DNA from 4 places in the Pseudarthrobacter sp. B907 genome. Region 4 is predicted to be linked to each of the others. Evidence: riboswitches for the same ligand, from Rfam matches in the RefSeq annotation. Region 4 holds a riboswitch; each other region holds the start of a gene.
What was found. A riboswitch is a leader RNA that binds a small molecule or an ion and turns the genes downstream of it on or off. The one in region 4 is predicted to bind thiamine pyrophosphate.

Region 1 (4,452 bases), on a different contig from region 4:
GGGAGCGCCGCGCGGGCCCAGCCGGGGACCTCGGCGCCGTTGGACAGGGCCTCGCAGATGACCAGGACGAAGCGGTCGATCAGGCGGCGCAGCGGGGCGGTGGAGTGGGCGTATGCCGCGCCGATGGCGGACTGGATCGCGTCCCCGGGGACTTCGCCGTCGAACGGGGTGTAGCCGGCGCCGCGGAAAAGCATGCCGGCCGAGTGGACGATCGCCAGCTGCCGGGGGTCCGTGGGGTCCAGAGTGCGCAGGTATTCCCCGTAGCTGATCTCCCCGTCCCACGGCTTGCCGAGCGCGCCGGTCTGGCGCCGGAAATGCCGCAGCGACCGCTCGTCCGGCGCGGGCATGGTGCGCAGGATGCCGACCTTGCCCCGGAGCATCAGCTCGGCCGCGGCCATGCCGGTCATCAGCGAGATCTGGGCGTTCCAGTCCTCCACCGGCAGCGGCGGGGCCGCGACAATCCGGTAGCCGCCGTCCGGCAGCTGCTCGATTTCCTGCTCCGGCATGTTCAGGCTGGCGCCGCCGCGCAAACGTTCCAGTTCCACCCGCTTGCTGCCGACTTCCTTCAGCAACTGCAACAGGGGGTCGGCGGTGCCGCCGTCGAGCTCGGCCTGCACCCCGTGGTAGCTGAGCTTGGCCCGGCTGCGGACTTGCGCCCGGCGCACCAGGACCGAGGACACCTCGGCGGCGGCGTCGAGCTCGAACTCCCAGACGAAGGCCGCGCAGAGCTGGCCGGCCAGCAGGCTGCCGGCCGCCTCGCTGATCACTTCCGGATGCAGCGGGATCCGGCCCTCCGGCGTGTAGAACGTCTGGCCGCGGCGGCGGGTTTCGGCGTCGAGCGCGCTGCCGGGGGCGACGAAGGAGGGGACGTCCGCGATCGCGTAGAAGACTTTGTACCCGTCGCCGGCGCGGTCAATGAAGAGCGCCTGGTCCAGGTCCGTTGAGGAGGCCGGATCAATGGTCACAAACTCCACGTGGGTCAGGTCCAGGGCCGGCAGCTCGTGGCCGGCCACCGCAGCCTCGGCCTCGCGGAGCACCTCGTCCGGGAACGGGCCCGGCAGCTCCAGCGTGGTGCGCAGTGCGTTGAGCGACTGGGCCAGTTGGTTCTGCTGCTGGCGCACGCTTGGGGTCAGGCGATGATGAGACACGAAAATCAGGTTAGCCCGATTTTGGCCATTAGTCTTGGAGCATGAGCACTTCCCCGGCCAGCCCCGTCCGCGACCAGCATTTTCTCCGGGAGCTGCTGGGCGTGATGGCCTACGGGGAGCTCTCGGCCTTCGAACGGCTGTCCTCCGACGCCCGGTACTCGCCCACGCTGCGGGACCGCGCCGTGCTGGGGAGCCTTGCCCTCACCGAGTTCCAGCACTACGAGCTCGTCTGCGCGAAACTGGCGGAGCTCGGCGTCGACGCGGAGGAGGCCATGCTGCCGTTCCAGCCGTCCGTGGACCAGTTCCATGAGCGCACCCGCCCCTCCGACTGGTACGAGTCGCTGATGAAGGCCTACGTGATCGACACGGTGTCCGCGGACTTCTACCGCCTGATTTCCGGCTACGTCGACGCCGGCACGGCCGCCCTGATCGAGCAGGTCCAGTCAGCCGAGGGTGCGACGGCGGTGCTGGGCGAACGGCTCAAGGCGGCGCTCGCGGATGATCCCCGGCTGGCTTCCCGGCTGGCCCTGTGGGCGCGGCGCCTGCTGGGCGAGGCGCTCACCCAGGCCCAGCGCGTCAGTGTGGACCGCGCCCTCCTGCGCGGTCTGGCCGGCGTGGACGAGGCCGGGGCAGGGGAACTGGTCCGCTCCCTGACTGCCGAGCTCGCCGCCGCCCACTCCCGCCGGATGTCCCAGCTGGGGCTCGCGGGTTAGCTGGACGCGGCGTCGGCATCCGCCCCCGCGTCGAGCGAAGCAAGCAGCGCGCGTGCCGCCCCGGCGGGATCGTCGGCCTCGGTGATCGCCCGGACCACCACGACCCGGCGGGCGCCCGCCTCCACCACCTGCTCCACGTTGCCCAGATCGATGCCTCCGATCGCAAACCACGGCACCACCCCGGCGACCCGGCCGCCGTCGCCGGCCTCGGCCCGTTCAATCGCCGCCGCGGCGTAGCGCACCAGGTCCAGCCCGACGGCGGCGCGGCCCGGCTTGGTGGGGGTCGCCCAGACCGGACCCACGCAGAAGTAGTCCAGCCCGCTCCGGCCCGGGGCCGCGGCGATGGCCGCGTCGACCTGCTCCGGGGTGTGCGTGGACATGCCGATCACGGTGCCCTTGCCCAGGAAATCACGGGCCGCGGCGAAGGGAATGTCCTTCTGGCCGATATGGAAGACCGGCGCCCCGGCGAGCAAGGCGAGGTCGGCGCGGTCGTTCACGGCCCAGAGCCGGCCGTGCCGCTGCGCCACGGAGTGCAGGACCTCCAGGAGCTCGAGCTCCTCGGCCGCCTCCAACGACTTGTCCCGCAATTGGATGATGTCCACCCCGCCGGCGAAGGCGGCGTCGACGAAGTCCTCGAAGTCGCCGCGGCCCTTCCGGGCATCGGTGCACAGGTACAGGCGGGCGGTGGTGTGGACTTGGCTCATGTTCCAAGCCTAGTTCCTCTAAACTGGGCGCATACCGCGGGAGCCCGCGTAGGCCGCCACACGGCCGCCGGGCTGAGAGGGCGTCAGAGCCGACCGCTTGACCTGATCCGGCTAGTACCGGCGTAGGGAAGGAAACCTATGGACGCACCAGTCCCGCCATTGGCCGCCCCGACGGACCCCTCAGCACACCGGTACGACGTCGCCGTGATCGGCGGCGGGGTGGTCGGCCACGGGATCGCCTGGGAAGCGCTCCAGTCGGGCCGTTCCGTGGCGCTGATCGACGACGCTCCCGGCAGCGGGGCCAGCTGGGCCGCCGCCGGCATGCTGGCCCCCGTCAGCGAACTCCACTACCAGGAGGAAGCGCTCCTCGCGCTCATGCTGGAGGCCGCCCGGCTGTGGCCGGGCTTCGCCGCCGGCCTCGACGGGGCCCTGGACGGCGGTACCGGGTCCGGCCCGGAAGGGGCGGGCGGCACCGGGTATCTCACGACGCCGACCCTCGCCGTCGGCGCGGATGCGGCGGACCGCCGGGCACTCGCGGACCTGCGGGCCGTGCAGCAGGCCTGCGGCCTCGCCGTGGAGCCGCTGACCGTGCGTGAGGCGCGGGCCCGCGAGCCGCTGCTCAGCCCCGGCATCTCCTGCGCCCTCGACATACCCGCCGACCACCAGGTGGACCCACGCCGGCTGCTGGCCAGGATCGGAGCGCTGCTGCGCGCGGACGGCCGGTTCGCGGCCGTGCCCCGCCGCGCCGCCGGGCTGCTCTGGGACGGCGGCCGCGTTGCCGGCGCCAGCCTCGAGGGCGGCGGCGAGATCCGCGCCGACGAGACCGTCGTGGCCAACGGCCTCGGGGCGGCGGACCTGCAGGGCCTGCCCGGGGGACTCGCCCTGCCGCTGCGCCCGGTCTACGGGGACATCCTCCGGCTCCGTGTGCCGCCACAGCTCCGGCCGCTGCTGCGCTCCACCGTGCGGGGACTGGTCCGGGGGGTGCCGGTGTACATCGTCCCGCGGGAGGACGGCACGGTCGTGATCGGAGCGACCCAGCGCGAGGATGCGCCCACGGAGTCCGGCGCGGTGTCCGCCGGCGGCGTCTACCAGCTGCTCCGCGACGCCCAGCAGCTGCTCCCCGCCGTCGCCGAACTCGAACTGCTCGAGGCCACGGCACGGGCACGGCCGGGAACGCCGGACAATGCCCCGCTCCTGGGGCGCGTTCGCCGCCCTGGCTCCGGCGGCGACGTCGAGGGGCTGATCATCGCCACCGGCTTCTTCCGGCACGGCGTCCTGCTGACCCCGGTGGCCGCCGCGGTCTGCCGGGAGCTGCTGGACGGCCCGCCGGACCCGCGCTGGGCCGGGTTCCGCCCGGACCGCTTCTCCGCCCGCCGGGAATCAGCACAGGACTTTTCACCGAACGACAGGACAACAGCATGAACATCAGGCTCAACGGGGCACAGCACACCCTCGCCGACGGCGCCACGGTCAGCGCCCTGGTCAGCGTCGTCACCGGCCGGCCGCTGGCCGCCGACGGCCAGGCCACGGACGGCCGGAAGCTCGGCGTCGCCGTCGCCCGCAACGCCGAGGTGGTACCGCGCAGCCGCTGGCACGCGACGGCGCTCGCCGAGGGCGACGACGTCGAGCTCGTCACGGCAGTCCAGGGAGGATGAACACCATGGGAGAAACAGCACCGACCGCAACGCGGCAGACACGCCGGGATCCGCTGACGATCGACGGGGTGGAACTGGGCTCGCGGCTGATCATGGGGACCGGCGGCGCGCCGAGCCTGGACGGCCTCGGCACCGCCCTGGTGGCCTCCGGAACCGAACTCACCACGGTGGCAATGCGCCGCTACTGGCCGGCCGAAACCGGTTCGCTGTTCCAGTTGCTGGCGGAGCGGAA
Region 2 (4,452 bases), on a different contig from region 4:
GGGTGAACGCGGAGGGCAGGGTCTCCGGTGGGGCGAGCGCGAGGTTTTCCAGGGCGAGGGCGGTTTCGATGATCTTTAACGATTTTTCGCCGAGGCCGGTGATTTCGGTTATGAGGTCTTCCCTTGACCGGCTGATCAGCTGTCCAACGGAATTGATGCCGCTCCGCAGGAGGGCATTGGTGATCCTCGAGGGCAGGGCCAGGGCGGAGAGGGGGCGAACCCGGGTGAGTTCGCGGTCCCGGAGCACACGGGCGTTCACCTGCCGGTGGCCTGGCCCGCTGAACGGTTCCGGCGGGAATGGTCCGGGGGAGGCTGAGGAGCCAGCGAGATGCGAGGTGACGTCCGGGATGTCAATCGCGTCGTGGCGGGCTGGCTTCATGTTGCTTCTCTCGGGGCAGTCGTGCACTCGCGCGCGTCCGTTGCTTGTCAGTGTCGGACCTTGATTGGATGCGGTACATCCGGCGCGGTGAGCCGGTGCACCGGAGTGCGTTTGGATTGACATTTTGGCAGCATCAGCGGCTTCAGGACGCCAACGGCAATGACAGGTTCGACTCGAGCTGGGGGACGGGGCTACCGGCTCGGCGGCCGTGCGGCCCTGGGCACGACGTTTGCCCGCGCCGTCTTCTCGTGACCGCAGCACGGTGGAGACAATCGATCCTGTGCGGCCATTGTGAGGTCGCCTGGTGGGCATGTTCCCCCACGGCTCTGCTGCGCCTTGCCACTGTTGAGCCCTCAGCCAGGCTGTGTTAGGGGCGGGGGTGGTGCCCGGGCCTGCTGCGGTGACTGCAGGCCCGGGGGTTTCTAGGGGTTGAGGCGGACGGGTTCGGGGAGGTAGACCTTCCCACCGGATTCACGGAATTCGGCGGACTTGGTGTTCATTCCGGCGATCGCTTCCTGTTCGGACATGCCTCCGAACTGGTCGCGGATGTCCTGGGAGAGCCGCATGGAGCAGAACTTGGGTCCGCACATGGAGCAGAAGTGCGCGGTCTTGGCCGGTTCGGCGGGCAGGGTCTCGTCGTGGAAGGATTCGGCTGTTTCCGGGTCCAGGGAGAGGGCGAACTGGTCCCTCCAGCGGAACTCGAAGCGTGCCTTGGACAGGGCGTCGTCGCGTTCGTGGGCGCCGGGGTGGCCTTTGGCGAGGTCGGCTGCGTGGGCGGCGATCTTGTAGGTGATGACTCCGGTCTTGACGTCGTCCTTGTTCGGCAGCCCGAGGTGTTCCTTGGGCGTGACGTAGCAGAGCATAGCGGTGCCGTAGCGGGCGATCTCGGTGGCGCCGATGGCAGAGGTGATGTGGTCATAGCCCGGTGCGATGTCGGTCACCAGCGGCCCCAGAGTGTAGAAGGGGGCGCCGTCGCAGAGTTCCTGCTGGCGTTCGACGTTTTCGCGGACGAGGTGGAAGGGGATGTGCCCGGGGCCTTCGACCATGACTTGCACGTCGTACTTCCAAGCACGCTTGGTAAGTTCGGCGAGGGTGTCAAGTTCGGCGAACTGGGCGGCGTCGTTGGCATCGGCCGTCGCGCCTGGCCGCAGGCCGTCACCGAGGGAGAACGCGACGTCGTACTTGGCGAAGATCTCGCAGAGTTCATCGAAGTGCGTGTAAAGGAAGTTCTCCTGGTGGTGGGCCAGGCACCAGCCGGCCATGATCGACCCTCCGCGGGAAACGATCCCGGTAACCCGGTTGGCGGTCAGCGGCACGTAGCGCAGCAGCACCCCGGCGTGGACGGTCATGTAGTCGACGCCCTGCTCGCACTGCTCGATCACGGTGTCCCGGTAGATCTCCCAGGTCAGGTCATTGGCCTCACCATTGACTTTCTCCAGCGCCTGATAGATCGGCACGGTGCCGATCGGTACGGGTGAGTTGCGGATGATCCATTCGCGGGTGGTGTGGATGTCATCCCCGGTGGAGAGGTCCATCACCGTGTCGGCTCCCCACTGGGCCGCCCACTGCAGTTTGTCCACTTCCTCGGCAATGGAGCTGGTCACGGCCGAGTTGCCGATGTTGGCGTTGATCTTCACCAGGAAGGCCTTGCCGATGATCATCGGCTCAGATTCGGGGTGGTTGATGTTGTTGGGGAGGATGGCCCGCCCGGCAGCGACCTCGGCGCGGACCAGCTCGACGTCACAGTTTTCCCGCACGGCGACGAACCGCATCTCGGGGGTGATCACGCCCTGGCGGGCGTAGTGCATCTGGGTGACGGTCTTACCCTCGAGGGCGCGGCGGGGCACCGGCTGCGCACCCTTCCATTCAGCAGAAGCGGCACCCCGGCGCACTGCGGACTTCCCGTCGTCGAGCAGGTTCCGTTCCCGGCCGCCGTAGGGCTCGGTATCGCCCCGGGCTTCTATCCATGCAGACCGGAAAGGCTCCAGCCCGACCACCGGGTCACTGCCCGGACCGGCGGTGCGGTACACCGTGAACGGTGGATTCTTCACCCCGTTCGGGGAGTCCTCCAAGGCGATCGCCGTGACAGGGACGCTAATGCCGTGTTCCGGGTCGCGGGCGTACGCGAGGGAATGCGAATTCATGGAGCTCATCGGTGGTTTCCTACTTCCTTCGCCGGCATGACCCGGACAGGTTCAACGGTCGCAGACTGCATCAGCCCGATCTCAGCCCCTGCAAGGGCACCCGTGTGGATGTGATCGATCCTACAGAAGCTTCGCCGGAGGTGGAAAATCCCTTGGACCGGTAACGACGGTGCCCCGCATGCGATCCGCCGGCTGGCGGCGGCGCGGCGCAGGCTGACGGGCACTATTGGCTCTGCCGAAGTTGTCGAGGTCTCTGTGTGGGAGCTTCCGTCGTGGCCCGACGGAGGATGCGTCGAGTTTGTTGATGAACTTACCCGGCCAGCGGGCAACGTTCGCCTATTCGGAGATGGACAAAGCTTTCCATTCCTCGATCCGGGCTTGCTGTAGCGGCGCCTTGCGGTTGAGGTACCAGGCTGCGCCGAGCAGAAGAAACCAAGCAGGTGCCACCACGAGAGCCATCCTGGTGTCATCTGCCTGGGCCAGTGCCACGAGCATGAAGCCGAAGAATGTCAGCACCACATAGGGCATGAAGGCGGAGCCGGGCATCTTGAACGTTGAGGCGGCGTGCAGGGCCGGGCGGCGCCGGCGGAACACGATGTAGCTGACGAGGATCATGGACCAAACGAACATCGTCAGGACGGAGGCCACGGACGTGACGATCGTAAAGGCGCCAATAACGGAATCGCCGGCATAGAGCAGGACCAATCCGGCCAGCAGGAAGATGCAGGAGAACAGCAGGGCGTTCTGCGGGACCTTGCGGACGCTCAGCTTCCCGAATACCTTCGGCGCGTTGCCGTCCTGGGCGAGGCCGTAGACCATGCGGGAGGTGGAGTAGATCCCGGAGTTGGCGCTGGAGGCCGCGGAGGTCAGGACCACAAGGTTGACCACCACCGCGGCGATGCCCAGCCCGGCCAAGGTAAACATGCCGATGAACGGGCTGCTGGCCGGATCGATGCTGCGCCAGGGGTTGACGGCCATGATGACCACGAGGGCGCCCACATAGAACAGCAATACCCGGATGGGGATGGAGTTGATGGCCCGCGGGAGGTTCTTTTCCGGGCTCTTGGTTTCCGCGGCCGCGGTGCCCACAAGTTCGATGCCCGCGAAGGCGAAAATGGCGATCTGGAAGCCGAGGATAAAGCCGAATGCGCCGTGCGGGAACATCCCGCCGTCGTTCCACATGTTGGCCAGGTTCGCCACAGCGCCGCTGGGCGACGTGAAATGCGTGGCGATCATGACAACGCCCGTCGCTATCAACGCGATGATCGCGACCACCTTGATGATGGCGAACCAGAATTCCGTTTCACCAAACGCTTTTACGCCGGGCACGTTCAGCAGGATCAGGACCAGGGGTGTGATCAGGGCCGGGATCCAGAGCGGGGTGCCAGGCGCGAGCTTGTCGACGTAACCGGCAATAGCCACGATGTCGGCCACTCCGGTGACCACCCAGAAGAACCAGTAGGACCAGCCGGTGAAAAAGCTTGCCCACGGACCGAGAAGGTCGCCGGCAAAGTCGCTGAATGACTTGTAGTTCAGGTTCGAAAGCAGGATCTCGCCCATGGCCCGCATGACGAAGAACAACATGGAACCAATGATCATGTAGACGAAAATCACGGACGGTCCGGCGAGGGAGATAGTTTTACCCGACCCCATGAACAGGCCGGTGCCGATTGCGCCGCCGATGGCGAGCAACTGGATATGGCGGTTCCCCAGGGCACGGGCGAGATGTGGTTCGTGGTTGTGTTCGGAGGCGCTGGTCCTGGTCTCCGAGATGGTGCGTTCAGACATGAGCTTCTTTCCTTCTTACGGCCGGCGGTGTGGCGGTAACCGTGGCGCCGCGACACCGACCAGGCGGCTCCGTCGAGGATGTGACGGAGATAACAGCGGGGTGGTGAATTAAGACTAGGGGTATGTTTCCAGCGCGAGGCG
Region 3 (4,452 bases), on a different contig from region 4:
CGAGGTCGCGCAGCCGCAGTCGCTCCAGCAGCTCGTCCACCCGCTCTTCGCCGCGGCCCAGGTGGCGGGGGCCGAACATCAGCTCATCCAGCACCCGGCCGGTGACGAACTGGTGCTCGGGTTCCTGGAACACCGTGCCGATCCGGGCGATCAACTGCTGGGCCTTCCACTTGTACGGATCGATGCCTGCGCCGGCGCTCAACTCGGTGGTGGCGGAGACGCACCCGGCAACAGGTTCCAGCAGGCCGGCCAGGGTCAGGGCGAACGTCGACTTGCCGCAGCCGTTGGGGCCGGTGATGGTCAACGCCTGCCCGGCCCGGACCTGGGCCGTGATCCCGGACTGCACCGGCGCGGGCGGGACCGTGCGGAATCCCCCCAGCAGGCCGGTGCGGCGGGGCCGTTCGCGGGAGACGGCCAGCCCCTCGGCAGCGAGCAGCAGCTGGGCGGCATTTGAGCCCGCCGGGCCGCCACCGCGGGTGATCCCGTCTGCCACTCCGCTGCGCGCCCGCGTAGCCGGGACGTGGCCCGGCACCCAGACGCCGGCGGCGATGAGCATGTCCCGCGCCTGCTCCAGGACCGTCTCGGGCGGCCCGTCCAAGAGCACGGCGGAGTCCGCGCCGGACCCCGGCTGCAGCACGACGATCCGGTCCACGAGGTCTTTCCAGACGGCGACGCGGTGCTCCACGACCACCAGTGTGGCCCCGGTCTTGTCCACGCAGCGGCCCACGGCGTCGCGGACCTCCAGGACACCGGCGGGGTCGAGGTTGGCGGTGGGTTCGTCCAGCAGCAGCAGCCCGGGCCGCATCGCGAGGATCCCGGCGAGGGCCAGCCGCTGTTTTTGGCCGCCGGAGAGCGCCGACGTCGGGTGCTCCAGCGGCAGCCCGCCGAGCCCGACGTCGTCGAGCGCTTCCGCCACGCGCCGCCAGATCTCCGCCGGCGGGACGGCGAGGTTCTCGGCGCCGAAGGCGACGTCGTCGCCGACCCGCGAGAGCACCACCTGGGTTTCCGGGTCCTGCTGCACCAGGCCGGCCCGTCCACGTGCTGCCCGGGGCGGGACAGCGTCGATCAGCAGGCTGCCGGTCTCGTCGGCGTCGTCCGCGTCGGCGGAAGCGGCTGCGGAAGCGGCTGCGGACGGGCCGGCGCCCTCCCCCAGCACCCCCGCCAGGGCGTGCAGCAGCGTGGACTTGCCGGAACCGGAAGGGCCCAGCAGCAGCACACGCTCGCCCGGGCGGATATCCAGGTCCAGTCCGCTGACGGCCGGACGTGTCCGCCCGGCGTGCCGCCAGCCCCAGCCGCGGGCGGTGACCGCGGCGGGCCGTACGTCGTAGACAGGAGTCATGCGTGTGCGGGCATCAGGAGAACACGGGTTCCGATGCCGCCTTGCGGGACGCGAACGACGCGAGCACCCCGGTCTTGGCCAGCCCGCGGGTGGCCAGCCAGGACAGTCCGCCGGCGATCACGGCACCGGAGACGGCGCAGAAGACGATGTAGGCGAACTTGTCACCGGTCTCGTAGGCGATGTTCCAGCCCCAGGGCAGGAAGGAGTCGTTGAGGCCGCAGAACAGGCCCGCGCCGGCTCCGGCCAGCAGGGACACCGGCAGGTTGAACCGCTTGTACAGGAACGCGGCGAAGACGAGCTCGGCGCCGAGGCCCTGCACAAAGCCGGAGAACAGCACGGAGGCGCCGTATTGGGAACCCATGATCAGCTCACCCGTGGCGGCCACGGTTTCGCAGAACAGCGCTGCTCCCGGTTTGCGGATGACCAGCATGCCCAGCACCGCCGGGATCATCCAGCCGCCGGCGTAGAGCCCGGTCAGTGGCGGGTAGACCGCGTTCAGCGGCACGGCTACGAGGTTGGCGCCCTGGGACCAGGCCCAGAAAATCACGCCGCCGGCAACAGCAATCAACGCGGCCAGCACAATGTCGACCACACGCCAGCTGTATTTGCCGGTGGCCAGTGTCTGCTTTGCAGAAATATCAGTCATATCGTCCTCCTGAGGTACAGGAGGGGAGGGTGTTCCGGCTGCGCGCGGCTTCCGCCACGGGTGCCGGGCACCCTGAGAACTCGACTCCCTTGCGCCGGTACTAACCGGATCAGGTTCGAGGGTCTGCGGCTGTCCGCACTCTCAGCGCCCACCTGTGGATCCCCGGACTGCTCCGGATTGCCGACGGCGGCGCTCCCCTGTCGTATTTAAAATCGCCCTTGTGGGCTGGGCCAGTTTACACCCGTTGGGGTTGCGCCGCGGCAGAACGTAACGGAAGCTGAATCCCATGAGCGACGCACCAGGGCCTTCCCCCGACTACGACCCGGACTCCGCGGAACCGCAGCCGCCGGGATCCCTGGCCGCGCTCATCGGCCGGATCCTGACGGAAATCGATGAACTGCAGTTCGAGTCCTTCAGCAAGGACGACGCGCTGGAGCTCGGGTTCCTGCTGGTGGAGCTCGGCCGGCAGCGCAACCACCCCATCGCCATCGACATCACCAAGGGTGAGCAGGTGCTCTTCCACGCGGCCCTCGAGGGTGCCACCCCGGACAACGAGCGCTGGATCAGGGCCAAGCAGCGCACGGCCTCGCGGTATGAAGTCCCGTCGCTCCTCGTGGGACTGCGGGCCCGGGCTGCCGGGCGCAGGATCGAGGACAACGCCTGGTTCGACCAGCTGGAGTTTGCCGCCCACGGCGGCTCGTTCCCCGTCTACCTGCGCGGAACCGGCGCGGTGGGCACGGTCACGGTCTCGGGGCTGCCGCAGAAGGCCGACCACGAACTGGTGGTCGAGGCCCTGACCGAATTCCTCGGCCGTCGGGGCGCCAGGGGAGGCTAGGCTAGGGGAAGCCCTGTTCCCTCCCGCAAGGAGTACGCCGCATGAACATCTTCATCAAACTGCTTGGCACCGGCATCAGCCTCGTCGCCGGTTTTGTCGGCACCAAGGTGGTTGACACCGTCTGGGAAAAGACCACCGGCAACAAGCCGCCCAAGGGCCACGACGACGACGTTCCCACCACCCTGCGCCAGGCCCTGACCTTTGCCCTGATTTCGGCCTCGGTCAGCGCCATCATCCAGGTCCTCGCCAACCGCGGCACGCAGCGCGCGATCACCCGCTTCGCCAAGACCCAGGATCTGGTCTAAACCGCTTGGTCTAAACCGCCTCGTCCAGAGCGGCGGGTCCCGGCGGCGGCGTCACTCGACGTCGTCGTCGGTGAACCCGCTCTTGCCGGCCGCCTGCTGCACCACGGCCTCCAGCTCGTCCGCGCTGAGCAGCTCCGGGTGCAGGTGTTTGGTGCGGTAGCCGGCCCGGCCCACCATGTGGGCGGAGACCGGAACGGTCAACAGCTGGAAGATCCATGCCACCACCAGCACCGGCCACACCCACCAGGTCCGCAGCTGCAGCCCCACGGCGCAGAGCAGCAGGAACAGTCCCAGCACCTGCGGCTTGGTCGCGGCGTGCATCCGGCTCATCAGGTCCGGGAACCGCAGCAGGCCGATCGCGGCGCCGAGGGACATTACCGCCCCGAGCACCATAAACACGGCCGAGACGGCGTCGATCACGGCGTCGGCGGGGAACGTCTCAGGATTCATTGGGCTGCTTCCTCCGGTCTGCCACAAAACGGGCCACCGTCACCGAGCCCACAAAGCCGATGATGGAGATGGCCACCAGCAGCATCAGGTTGTTCAGGTGGCGGTTCACGGCCATGTCGATGCACAGCGCCGCCCCGAGAATGGCGAGCAGCACGTCGGCGGCCAGCACCCGGTCCAGCAGCGAGGGCCCGCGCGCGATGCGGATGATCGCCCCGCCGGCGGCGAGGGACAGCACGACGGCGGTAATGGCCAGGACCAGGGGCATCATGCGCCCACCTCCTGTTTCAGGGCGGAGAGTTCGGCCTTGGTGCCCATGATCCGGATCAGCCCGGCCTCGGTGTCGCGGACTTCCTTGCGGAGCTTGGCGGCATCCTCGGCGTCCCGGACGTTGATGCCGTGGATGTAAAGCGTGGACGTGGAGCGGTCCACCTCCACCACCAGCGAGCCCGGGATCAGCGAGATGACATGCCCGGTGGCCGTCACCAGCAGGTCGGAATGGCTCCGGAGCGGGACGGCGACGACGGCGCTGATGACCCGCGGCCCCCGGACCACGGCCAGGAACAGTACCTGGAAGCTGGCCGCCACCACCTTGGCCAGAAACACCAGCGCGAACGGCACGGCACGCAGCACGTTGAAGCGGCCGCCCAGCTCCACCGGCGGCAGGTAGAACACCCGTGCCACCACCACGGCGATCAGGGCGCCGAAGAGCAGGTTGCCGGCGCTGAAGTCCTGCCAGAGGGCGCCCCAGACGATGACGAGCCAGACCAGCAGCGGCAGCTCCTGGCGCAGCGAGATCCGCTTGCGCGTCATTTTGCCCCCTCCTGCCGCTGCTGCGCGATCACCGGGGCCTGGGCCTCGTCCCCCAGCACGGCCTGGA
Region 4 (4,452 bases):
CGAGCACGATCCAGAACAACACCACGACCCGGAACACCGGAACTAGCGGGACCGAGCGTGGATCCGTGGCCTCCAACTTGAACCTGGGTGCGAACGCCGGTGTGGCGAGCACGATCCAGGACAACGCCACCACCCGGAACACCGGAACTACCGGAACCGACCGTGGTTCGTTCGCTTCGGCGTCGAACCTTGGCCGGAACCTGGGCGCCAACGCCGGTGTGGCCAGCACAATCCAGGACAACACAAACACCCGGAACACCAAAAATACCGACACCGACCGTGGTTCGTTCGCTTCGGCGTCGAACCTGAGCCTGAACCTGGGCGCTAACGCCGGTGTGGCGAGCACGATCCAGGACAACGCTACCACCCGGAACACCGGAACTACCGGAACCGACCGTGGTGCGTTCGCTTCGGCGTCGAACCTTGGCCTGACCCTGGGCGCTAACGCCGGTGTGGCCAGCACCATCCAGAACACCACGGATGAGAACAGCACCACCGGAACTGACCGTGGTTCCTTCGCCTCGGCGACGGACCTGGGCCTGAACCTGGGCGCTAACGCCGGTGTGGCCAGCACCAGCAAGAACACTACGGATGAGAACAGCACCACCGGAACCGACCGTGGTTCCTTCGCTTCGGCGGCGGACCTGGGCCTGAACCTGGGCGCTAACGCCGGTGTGGCCAGCACCAGCAAGAACACTACGGATGAGAACAGCACCACCGGAACCGACCGTGGTTCCTTCGCTTCGGCGGCGGACCTGGGCCTGAACCTGGGCGCTAACGCCGGTGTGGCCAGCACCATCCAGAACACCACGGATCAGAACGCCGGAATCATCGGCGGCTAATCCAGCCAGTCGGAGGGCCGGATGCCGTACACGGCACCCGGCCCTTTCCGTCCGACCATGGTGCCGACCCCGCCCTGGCACACGGTGAGGTGTGTCAAGGATGGGAGACAGTCGCGTTGTTTCTTTTGGGTCAGGCAGCCGCGGGAAGCGGTTGCTCGGTGGGTTGAGAGCGAGGCGAACGACGCGCCGATGGGGGCCAGACCGGCGTAGTTGCCAACGAAAAACCCACGGGACGTGGGCGCTGTCATCATGTCGGACAGCCGTCGGGAACAGCTGCTTACGCCGGCGTCCGGACCGGCGCGCCCTCGGCAGCCCTGCAGTCATCGGTCCATGGCTTGCGCATGAACTCGGGCATCCAGCAGATTTTCCCGTGGTTGCGGTCTCTGTAAGCTTGGTCATATCCACACGGGTGCCCTGATGCAGGGGCTGAGATCGGGCTGGCGCAGTCCGTGACCGTTGAACCTGTCCGGGTCATGCCGGCGAAGGAAGTAGGAAATCACCGATGAACGCTATGAATTCGCATTCGCTCGCGTATGCCCATGACACAGAACACGGCATTAGGGTCCCTGTCACGGAGATCGCTTTGGAGGATTCGCCGAACGGGGTGAAGAATCCACCTTTCACTGTCTACCGGACAGCTGGGCCTGGGAGTGATTCGGTGATCGGCCTGGAGCCTTTCCGGTCCGAATGGATTGAATCCCGGGGCGATACCGAGCCTTACGGTGGCCGGGAACGGAACCTGCTCGATGACGGCAAGTCCGCCGTTCGTAGCGGCCGGGCGTGCAATCATTCCGAACAACATTAACCACCCGGAATCCGAGCCCATGATCATCGGCAAGGCATTCCTGGTGAAGATCAACGCCAACATCGGCAACTCCGCGGTCACCAGTTCCATTGCCGAGGAGGTGGACAAACTGCAGTGGGCGGCACAGTGGGGCGCCGACACGGTGATGGACCTCTCCACTGGCGATGACATCCACACCACCCGCGAGTGGATCATCCGCAACTCACCCGTCCCGATCGGCACGGTGCCGATCTACCAGGCGCTGGAGAAAGTCAACGGCGAGGCCAACGAGCTGACGTGGGAGATCTACCGGGACACCGTGATCGAGCAGTGCGAGCAGGGCGTGGATTACATGACCGTCCACGCCGGCGTGCTGCTGCGCTACGTTCCCCTCACCGCCAACCGGGTCACCGGCATCGTCTCACGCGGCGGGTCCATCATGGCCGGCTGGTGCCTGGCACATCACCAGGAGAACTTCCTGTACACCCACTTCGACGAACTCTGCGAAATCTTCGCCAAATACGACGTCGCCTTCTCCCTCGGTGACGGCCTGCGCCCAGGCGCCACGGCCGATGCCAATGACGCCGCCCAGTTCGCCGAACTGGACACCCTCGCCGAACTGACCAAGCGGGCCTGGAAGTACGACGTCCAAGTTATGGTCGAAGGCCCCGGACACATCCCGTTCCACCTCGTACGGGAAAACGTCGAACGCCAGCAGGAGCTTTGCGACGGGGCCCCTTTCTACACCCTTGGCCCGCTGGTCACGGACATTGCACCTGGCTATGATCACATCACCTCGGCCATCGGTGCCACCGAGATCGCCCGCTACGGCACCGCCATGCTCTGCTACGTCACCCCCAAGGAACATCTAGGGCTGCCGAACAAAGACGACGTCAAGACCGGTGTGATCACCTATAAGATCGCAGCGCACGCCGCCGACCTCGCCAAGGGCCACCCCGGAGCTCACGAACGCGACGACGCCCTCTCGAAGGCCCGGTTCGAGTTCCGCTGGCGTGATCAGTTCGCGCTGTCCCTTGACCCGGACACGGCGGAGGCATTCCATGACGAGACCCTGCCAGCCGAGCCTGCGAAGACGGCGCACTTCTGTTCCATGTGCGGGCCGAAGTTCTGTTCCATGCAGATCAGCCAGGATATCCGCGACCAGTTCGGTGGCGCATCCGAGCAGGAAGTAATAGCGGGTATGAATGCCAAGAGCGCAGAGTTCCGCGAATCGGGCGGCAAGGTTTACCTGCCCGAACCCGTCCGCCTCAACCCTTAGAAATGCGAGGGTCTGCGGCTGCCGCCGCGGGCCCTCGCGTCCTGGACATGGCCGCCGAACTGGGCGCTGACTGAACAGTTGTGAGTCCGGGTGTCAGGAAAGACTCCGCATCGAGGCCAGGAAACAGCTTCTTTGCAGGCACTCCCTGGCGATTCTAAAGCGCCGATAATGGACCTTCCGTCAACCTAACGGCTCGCGTCGGCCAGGGCCAACGACGGTATGGCAGGGGCGCGGTTCACTCTAGCTTGGCGTCGCGCAGGTACTGGTAGACAGTCTCCCTGCTGATCCCGAAATCACGGGCAAGGAGGGCTTTCGGAATGCCGCTGCCGGCGCGTTCGGCCAGCTCGGCTGCCCGTTCCGGGGTGAGGGTCTTCTTCCGTCCTTTGTAGGCGCCGCGCTGCTTGGCCAGGGCGATGCCTTCCCGCTGGCGTTCCCTGATGAGGGAACGTTCGAATTCGGCGAAGGCACCCATCACGGAGAGCATGAGGTTGGCCATGGGGGAGTCCTCCCCGGTAAAGAGGCGGAGGGCCGCTTTCGTTGGTATGAAGCGATCGAGGTGAGCCGGATACCCCGCCGCCAGACTTGGCGTCACTGCTCTGACGGCGGCTTCCTGACGTAAGTGCGCAGAACAAGGTATGAGACACTTCCAGCCAAGAGTCCCCAAAAGGGAGAAACGATACCCCACGGAGAAATACCCGAAGACGTAACCACCAGCGTGATCAGTCCGGCTTCAACGGCCTCGGGAGCGCAATTGAAGCCGGACAGGGAATCGGAAAGAGAACTCTGAAGGGCTCCCACAATAGCGACCCCAGCCAAGGCAGCCATCATTTCAGTCGGAAGCGAGGAAAACAGGGCGACAGCCATCGTGCTGAACAGTCCGAAAAGGATAAAGAAAAGGCCCGCGAACACAGCTGCAACATATCGGCGCCGTATGTCGCTGTGAGCTTCTCGACCAGCACAAATTCCTGCGGCAATGGCCGCTAAGTTGATCCCATGGGCCCCTATCGGGGCCGTCAGTAACCAGGCAAGCGACGCCCCGCCTAGAACAATCCTGTCATTCACTTTATAGCCGTAGGAGTGCATGACAGCTAGCCCCGGGCCGTTTTGTCCCGCCATAGTGACGACCGTGATAGGCACTGCGATACCGAGAAAAGCCTGGAAGCTGAATGTGGGAACTGTCCATACAGGGCCCCCCAGATCAAATTCAAGAGAGGGTAAAGAGACCTGACCTGCGGATACACTCAGCCCTGCACCTACCACCAACGCCAGAAGCACAGCGTATCGCGGTAGAATCCGTCTCCCTAGGACGAACGCAGCCACCAGACCGCCGGCGACCAATGGTGACTGGACAACTGCTAATGCCACATTAAGAACAAATGGCAGTAGCACTCCGGCCAGCACTGCAGCCATAATCTGGCTTGGCACCATGGCAAGGAGCTTTCCAAAAATCCCTGTGAGGCTAAGGAATAATGACATCAACGCGGCCATGACGTACGCGCCTACGGCATCGCTGTATCCATAGTTTCCCAAGGCTGTGATCAGCAGGG

Region 1: it holds a riboswitch for thiamine pyrophosphate, as region 4 does, so the genes downstream of both, thiO (glycine oxidase ThiO) here and thiC (phosphomethylpyrimidine synthase ThiC) in region 4, are expected to answer to the same signal.
Region 2: it holds a riboswitch for thiamine pyrophosphate, as region 4 does, so the genes downstream of both, thiC (phosphomethylpyrimidine synthase ThiC) here and thiC (phosphomethylpyrimidine synthase ThiC) in region 4, are expected to answer to the same signal.
Region 3: it holds a riboswitch for thiamine pyrophosphate, as region 4 does, so the genes downstream of both, ABLI39_RS13620 (ECF transporter S component) here and thiC (phosphomethylpyrimidine synthase ThiC) in region 4, are expected to answer to the same signal.

The regions. Positions count from the first base shown of each region.
Region 1 is NZ_JBEEQE010000003.1:53,438-57,889, forward strand. Features, by position in the region: gene ABLI39_RS03290 (RNB domain-containing ribonuclease) at 1-1,148, opposite strand, end outside; gene ABLI39_RS03295 (ferritin-like fold-containing protein) at 1,190-1,861, shown strand; gene thiE (thiamine phosphate synthase) at 1,858-2,565, opposite strand; TPP riboswitch at 2,592-2,712, shown strand; gene thiO (glycine oxidase ThiO) at 2,704-3,987, shown strand; gene thiS (sulfur carrier protein ThiS) at 3,984-4,220, shown strand; gene ABLI39_RS03315 (thiazole synthase) at 4,226-4,452, shown strand, end outside.
Region 2 is NZ_JBEEQE010000002.1:161,637-166,088, reverse strand. Features, by position in the region: gene ABLI39_RS02320 (DNA-directed RNA polymerase subunit alpha C-terminal domain-containing protein) at 1-379, opposite strand, end outside; gene thiC (phosphomethylpyrimidine synthase ThiC) at 802-2,532, opposite strand; TPP riboswitch at 2,530-2,637, opposite strand; gene ABLI39_RS02310 (amino acid permease) at 2,860-4,311, opposite strand.
Region 3 is NZ_JBEEQE010000016.1:37,833-42,284, reverse strand. Features, by position in the region: gene ABLI39_RS13625 (ABC transporter ATP-binding protein) at 1-1,339, opposite strand, end outside; gene ABLI39_RS13620 (ECF transporter S component) at 1,353-1,985, opposite strand; TPP riboswitch at 2,054-2,194, opposite strand; gene ABLI39_RS13615 (heme-degrading domain-containing protein) at 2,272-2,820, shown strand; gene ABLI39_RS13610 (DUF4235 domain-containing protein) at 2,862-3,125, shown strand; gene mnhG (monovalent cation/H(+) antiporter subunit G) at 3,177-3,575, opposite strand; gene ABLI39_RS13600 (MrpF/PhaF family protein) at 3,565-3,843, opposite strand; gene ABLI39_RS13595 (Na+/H+ antiporter subunit E) at 3,840-4,385, opposite strand; gene ABLI39_RS13590 (Na+/H+ antiporter subunit D) at 4,382-4,452, opposite strand, start outside.
Region 4 is NZ_JBEEQE010000007.1:18,057-22,508, reverse strand. Features, by position in the region: gene ABLI39_RS07855 (hypothetical protein) at 1-842, shown strand, start outside; TPP riboswitch at 1,238-1,347, shown strand; partial or broken gene thiC (phosphomethylpyrimidine synthase ThiC) at 1,345-2,905, shown strand; partial or broken gene ABLI39_RS07845 (helix-turn-helix domain-containing protein) at 3,141-3,425, opposite strand; gene ABLI39_RS07840 (benzoate/H(+) symporter BenE family transporter) at 3,494-4,452, opposite strand, start outside.